DNA from 3 places in the Enterobacter wuhouensis genome. Region 1 is predicted to be linked to each of the others. Evidence: riboswitches for the same ligand, from Rfam matches in the RefSeq annotation. Region 1 holds a riboswitch; each other region holds the start of a gene.

Evidence for each region. A riboswitch is a leader RNA that binds a small molecule or an ion and turns the genes downstream of it on or off. The one in region 1 is predicted to bind thiamine pyrophosphate.
Region 2: another riboswitch for thiamine pyrophosphate. It lies ahead of thiB (thiamine ABC transporter substrate binding subunit); the one in region 1 lies ahead of thiC (phosphomethylpyrimidine synthase ThiC).
Region 3: another riboswitch for thiamine pyrophosphate. It lies ahead of thiM (hydroxyethylthiazole kinase); the one in region 1 lies ahead of thiC (phosphomethylpyrimidine synthase ThiC).

What each region holds. Positions count from the first base shown of each region.
Region 1 is NZ_CP142124.1:297,141-299,403, reverse strand. Features, by position in the region: gene nudC (NAD(+) diphosphatase) at 1-73, opposite strand, end outside; gene rsd (sigma D regulator) at 169-666, shown strand; TPP riboswitch at 721-830, shown strand; gene thiC (phosphomethylpyrimidine synthase ThiC) at 908-2,263, shown strand, end outside.
Region 2 is NZ_CP142124.1:841,970-844,232, forward strand. Features, by position in the region: gene thiP (thiamine/thiamine pyrophosphate ABC transporter permease ThiP) at 1-483, opposite strand, end outside; gene thiB (thiamine ABC transporter substrate binding subunit) at 459-1,442, opposite strand; TPP riboswitch at 1,474-1,574, opposite strand; gene sgrR (HTH-type transcriptional regulator SgrR) at 1,611-2,263, opposite strand, start outside.
Region 3 is NZ_CP142124.1:3,092,123-3,094,385, reverse strand. Features, by position in the region: gene VPX56_RS14825 (YadA C-terminal domain-containing protein) at 1-376, opposite strand, end outside; TPP riboswitch at 979-1,076, shown strand; gene thiM (hydroxyethylthiazole kinase) at 1,112-1,882, shown strand; gene thiD (bifunctional hydroxymethylpyrimidine kinase/phosphomethylpyrimidine kinase) at 1,879-2,263, shown strand, end outside.

The sequences.
Region 1 (2,263 bases):
CTGGCAGCCATAACTTTTGTTCGTGACTGACGATCCACCAACCCAGATCTGATTTTTCAATAATACGATCCATATCTATTGCACTACCTTCGCTTCACTGACATGTTGTTAGCATTGTGGTTACATTTTGGGTAAGCAGATTCAATTCTAAACCTTCTGGAGTCGAACATGTTAAACCAGCTAGAAAGCCTGACTGAGCGCGTTGGAGGAAGTAACAAACTGGTGGATCGCTGGCTACATGTACGCAAGCATCTGCTCGTGGCTTATTACAATCTGGTCGGTATTAAGCCTGGCAAAGAATCGTATATGCGACTGAATGAAAAAGCGCTGGACGATTTTTGTCAGAGCCTGGTCGACTACCTGTCCGACGGCCATTTCAATATTTATGAACGCATTATCGGCGAAATGGAAGGCACAAGCCCGTATTTAACGGCGACCAAACTTTATCCGCAGCTGGAAGCCAATACCCAGCGGATCATGGATTACTACGATTCCACGCTCGAGAACGCCATCGATCATGACAACTATCTCGAGTTTCAGCAGGCGCTGTCCGATCTCGGCGAAGCGCTGGAAGAGCGATTCACGCTGGAAGACAAACTAATCTCTCTCGCGCTGGACAATGATTTGAACGTCAACAGCGAAGAGAACGTCGTGCGCCCTGCTTGAGTTCTTAATCGTTAACGAGTAGTTTACAAACATTCGCCCCTCTCATGAGGGGGATTTTTCTTGTCGGAGTGCCCAGTGCGTAAGCACGGGCTGAGACCGTTAATTCGGGATCCGCGGAACCTGATCAGGCTAATACCTGCGAAGGGAACAAGAGTCAAAAGCTGTTGTATCGCCCAAGGGCGATCTCCTCTTGCTTCATCCGTCGTCTGACAAGCCATGTCCTTCACTTTTGGAATGAGCTATGTCTACCGCTAAACTGACCCGCCGCGAACAGCGCGCGCACGCCCAACGCTTCATCGACACCCTGGAAGGCACCGCTTTCCCTAACTCAAAGCGTATCTACATTTCCGGCTCGCAGGCCGATATCCGCGTACCGATGCGCGAAATCCAGCTCAGCCCGACGCTTATCGGCGGCAGCAAAGAGAACCCGCAGTTTGAAGACAACGAGGCCGTGCCGGTGTATGACACCTCCGGGCCGTATGGCGATCCCTCTGTTGCCATCAACGTGCAGCAGGGTCTGGCAAAGCTGCGCCAGCCGTGGATTGACGCGCGTAACGACTGCGAAGAACTAAACGTGCGCAGCTCTGCCTATACCCAAGAGCGCCTGGCCGACGACGGGCTGGACGCGCTGCGCTTTACCGGCCTGCTGACGCCAAAACGCGCTAAAGCGGGCAAATGCGTGACCCAGCTGCACTACGCGCGTCAGGGCATCGTCACGCCGGAGATGGAGTTCATCGCCATCCGCGAAAACATGGGCCGCGAACGCATCCGTAGCGAAGTGCTGCGCCACCAGCATCCGGGCGAAGGCTTTGGCGCGCGCCTGCCGGAAAACATCACGCCGGAGTTTGTGCGTGACGAAGTGGCCGCAGGCCGCGCGATTATTCCCGCCAACATTAACCACCCGGAATCCGAGCCGATGATCATTGGGCGCAACTTCCTGGTGAAGGTGAACGCGAACATCGGTAACTCTGCCGTCACCTCCTCCATCGAAGAAGAGGTGGAAAAGCTGGTCTGGTCAACGCGCTGGGGCGCGGATACGGTGATGGATCTCTCCACGGGCCGCTATATTCATGAAACCCGCGAGTGGATCCTGCGCAACAGCCCGGTCCCGATTGGCACCGTCCCGATTTACCAGGCGCTGGAGAAGGTCAACGGCATCGCCGAAGACCTCACCTGGGAAGCGTTCCGCGACACGCTGCTGGAGCAGGCCGAACAGGGCGTAGACTACTTCACCATTCACGCGGGCGTGCTGTTGCGCTACGTGCCGATGACCGCTAAGCGTCTGACCGGTATCGTCTCGCGCGGCGGTTCCATCATGGCGAAGTGGTGCCTGTCCCATCATCAGGAAAACTTCCTCTACGAGCACTTCCGCGAGATTTGCGAAATCTGCGCCGCGTATGACGTTTCTCTGTCGCTGGGCGACGGCCTGCGCCCGGGCTCCATTCGCGACGCCAACGACGAAGCGCAGTTTGCCGAACTGCACACGCTGGGCGAGCTGACCAAAATTGCCTGGGAGTATGACGTGCAGGTGATGATTGAAGGCCCGGGCCACGTGCCGATGCAGATGATCCGCCGCAACATGACCGAAGAGCTGGAG
Region 2 (2,263 bases), 540 kb from region 1:
CGCCTGCAAAAAGAGCCGCGTCGCCATCGGCATATTGAAAAAGACGTGCGCCAGCAGAATGCCCTTCAGGCCGTAGGGAGAGAAGGTCCACTCCAGGCCTAAAGATGCAAAGAGTGTGGCCAGCCAGCCCTGACGGCCATACACGCTCAGGATGCCAAATACCGCCACCAGCACCGGCAGGATCAGCGTCATCGCGCACAGGCGCAGCAGCGCCTGCCGGCCGGGAAAACGTCTGCGGTACAGCGCTCTCGCGAGGAAGATGGCCGGGATCGTCGACAGCAGCGCGGAGAGAAAAGCCTGCCAGAAGGAGAACCGGATAACGTGCCAGAGATAGCTGTCGTGCCAGAGCGCGAGCAGATCGCTCTCCGGCGCGTTGAGCCACAGCGCGAGAAAAGCCCCCAGGCTGACCGCCACCATCAGGATGGCGGCCATAAGCCCGGGAATTAACCAGCCGGGGATCAGCGGCTGACGGCGCGTTGCCATTCACTTACCCATGCGGCACGCTGCGCGGCAACCTGTTGCGGCGTAAACTCCAGCGAGGCTGTAGGTTTGGTCAACTGCTCGAAACCTGCGGGCAGGGCAACGTTAGTGACCGGATACATCCAGTTGCCCGTCGGAATGGCGTTCTGGAACGCCGGTGAAACCATAAATTTCAGGAACTTCTCGGCCAGTTCCGGCTGCTTGCTGGCGGCGGTACGCGCTGCCACTTCCACCTGAAGGTAGTGACCCTCAGCAAAATTCGCCGCCGCGTAGTTATCTTTCTTCTCGGCGATGATGTGGTAGGCCGGAGAGGTGGTGTAGCTCAGCACCAGGTCGCTTTCGCCTTTCAGGAACAGGCCGTAGGCTTCGCTCCAGCCCTTGGTCACGGTGACGGTTTTGGCGGCCAGCTTCTGCCACGCTTCGGGGGCTTTATCCCCGTAGACCTTTTGCATCCACAGCAGCAGGCCCAGGCCCGGCGTGCTGGTGCGCGGATCTTCGTAAATCACGCGCCATTTCTGGTCACTTTCCACCAGCTCTTTCAGGCTCTTCGGCGGGTTTTTCAGCTTGTTTTTGTCGTAAACAAACGCAAAGTAGCCGTAGTCGAACGGCACAAAGGTGTCGTTCTTCCAGCCGCCCGGCACGTTAACGGCATCTGCCGCAACGCCGCTTTTGGCAAACAGCCTGGTTTGCGTGGCGGCTTCCAGCAGGTTGTTATCCAGCCCGAGCACCACGTCGGCCTTGCTGTTTTTGCCTTCCATGCGAAGACGGTTGAGCAGCGACACGCCGTCCTCCAGCGCCACGAACTTCAGCTCGCAGTTACAGTCGGCTTCGAAGGCTTTTTTGACTACCGGGCCAGGCCCCCAGTCGGCAGAGAAGGAGTCGTAGGTGTAGACCGTCAGGACGGGCTTCGCAAAAGCAGGCAGCGCAAATAGCGCCAGCAGGGGGAGAACATTTTTTAACACTTTGCACCTCAAGGTTGAGTGGCAAAGGATTTTGAGAGACAGCCTCAAATCCCTTCGCCGGCGTTATCCGGATCAGGTTCGACGGGTATTATCTCAGCGCACATCAGTGATGCAGCACCCCGTTGAGAACGGCGCTATTGTAATGATTTGGTGAATATTACGAAAGCGTTATGGCTCCGGCGGTGCAAACCAGGCGGATTTGAAATCAAACCAGCCCAGGGTATTCATCCGCAGGCCGCGCATGCTGCGCTGGCCCTGAATCATCAGCCAGTGGTGGATCAGCGGCACGATCGCCTGCTCGGCCAGCAGCTGCTGGCACCAGGTGGCAAGGTTCATCTCGCCTGCACGCCATTCGGCGGCGTCCTCATGCCAGTCCCGGTCGATGCAGTGCTGGATCAGGGGGACTTCATACAGATGGGAAAAGAGTGAGAAATCGAGCGGCAGGGTGAAGTTGGCGCTGTTCAGCCAGATATCGCTGGTGATATCGCCGCGATGCCATTCATCGTAGTCGACTTCATGGATCTCCAGCTTAACGCCCTCGGCTGCTAACAGTTTGCCCATGATTCTGGCGATAAAGCGGTGCTCCACGTGCTCGCGGTAGTAGGTCAGGGTGATGGACTCCAGCCCGGCGGGTTTATCACTGCGCGTCGGGCGGGCGTGGTGCCAGCGAGGGAGCAGGCCGTACGCCGGGAACCAGTATGTCTGGTACTGCTCTTCCGCATGGTAGATCAGATTGGAAGGGGATAACACGTGGCTGATCCACTTGCGGACGGCCTGATTTGCCCCACGGTGGGTGCGGCGGTCAAACAGGAGATAATAGC
Region 3 (2,263 bases), 2.0 Mb from region 1:
ATTTGGCTTCACGGTCAACGTTTGAAATATCGCCCTTTAAGTTTCCGACATCATTCTGCAGAGTGAGGATATTAGAGCCATTTACCACGTTCTGCTGTAACGCCTGGCCTGCTTTATTGCCAGCCAGAAGTATTGCATCATCACGCAGCAAGTTTTCTTGTTTGATCTTAATAACATCGCCGTCAACGTTGGAAATACGGTCGTAATTACCTTGAGTTTGATCGCCGAATTGTTTATTAATCTGCGTTTGCGTCCAGCCTAATGAATCCTGAACGTCATCGGTACTTATAACGGCCGCCCTCGCCACATCGAATGAACCCACTAACACAACGCTTACAACAACAATTGAAACTGCAGATTTATTAAAAGCTTTCATTTGAAGAACTCACATCATTAAGGTATTAAAAAATTAATAAAATAGTTTGGGTTTCATTAAGCAGAAAGTTATGTCAGTGTCTGCTAATCGCTGCACATTCTTTTTTAGTAACGGGAATAAACTATCAATTAAAGCCAAAGTAATGATTTTGATCTAAATCATAAATGATCTGAATATACTAAGTGGTCGGGGTTGGTGCCGGGAGAATTTATTTAATGTATACATTAGGTTATTTTTGGCATGACCAGTGAAGGCCGAATGTTAAGCTATTGATGGGAATAATGTTGTTTGCCTTAATAATTTAGAGTGATTTTCTTTTTGGGTTTCGTACGAAAGAATATTTCGCATCTAATAAAACATATGACAAATCAAAAAAATATAAATATAACAAAGCCTGGAATAATAGTTTTGTAATGAGCAAATAACTATAAAAAAACACAATTAACGTAATCTCAATGTAAGCAGGATAATGAGTGAAAAACGCATAAGGATTTTCTGCCTGATAAACCCGGTGATACCTCGAAACACCTTGCACCTTGCCTACGGCCCCGGTTAAACTAGGTATTGATAGGTTAATTGATTTTAACTAATTGTTTTATAAGTAATTTGACTCGGGGTGCCCTTCTTCGTTGAAGGCTGAGAAATACCCGTATTACCTGATCTGGATAATGCCAGCGTAGGGAAGTCAGATGCCTTCCCGGTCATCGCTTCTTTCCGCACGGCAGGAGCGAAACCATGCAGCCTGACCTGCTCGATCTACACGTTTTACATCAGTTCCGTACCCATTCTCCGCTTACCCACTGTATGACTAACGACGTCGTTCAGGCCTTTACGGCCAACGTTCTGCTCGCGCTGGGCGCCTCTCCGGCGATGGTGATCGAAGCCGAAGAGGCTGAACAGTTTGCGGCGCTAGCCGATGCGCTGCTCATCAACGTCGGCACGCTGACCGCGCCGCGCGCCCAGTCGATGCGTCGTGCAATTGAAAGCGCGGTGGACGCGGGCAAACCCTGGACGCTCGACCCGGTCGCCGTAGGCGCGCTGGCGTTCCGCACCCGTTTCTGCCATCAAATCCTCACCCTCAAACCTGCAGCCATTCGCGGCAATGCGTCGGAAATTCTCGCCCTTGCCGGAATGAGCGCGGGCGGTCGCGGGGTCGATACGACCGATACCGCCTCCACGGCGCTCCCCGCAGCACAGGCGCTGGCGCGCCAGATCAATACCATCGTGGTCGTGACGGGAGAAGTGGATTACGTCACTGACGGACAGAGGATACGCACCGTTACGGGTGGCGATCCGCTAATGACCCGCGTCGTCGGCACAGGCTGCGCGCTCTCGGCAGTCGTGGCAGCCAGCTGTTCACTGCCCGGCGACCGGCTGGATAACATCGCTGCCGCCTGCGGATGGATGAAGCGTGCCGGAACGGTCGCCGTGGCGCAGTCACGCGGTCCCGGCAGCTTCGCCAGCGCGTTTCTCGACGCACTTTATACGCTGGAGGAGCAGGCATGAAGCGAATCAACGCACTCACCATTGCCGGCACCGACCCAAGCGGCGGCGCAGGCATCCAGGCTGACCTGAAAACCTTCTCCGCGCTTGGCGCATACGGCTGTTCCGTGATTACCGCGCTGGTGGCGCAAAATACGCGCGGCGTGCAGTCGGTCTACCGTATCGAACCGGATTTTGTCGCCGCGCAGCTGGATTCGGTGTTTAGCGACGTGCGCATTGATACCACCAAAATCGGCATGCTGGCCGAGACGGATATCGTCGACGCGGTGGCCGAGCGTCTTAAACGCTATCAGGTGCAAAACGTGGTGCTCGATACCGTGATGCTGGCAAAAAGCGGTGACCCGCTGCTCTCCGCCTCTGCCGTTGAGACGCTGCGCAAAAAGC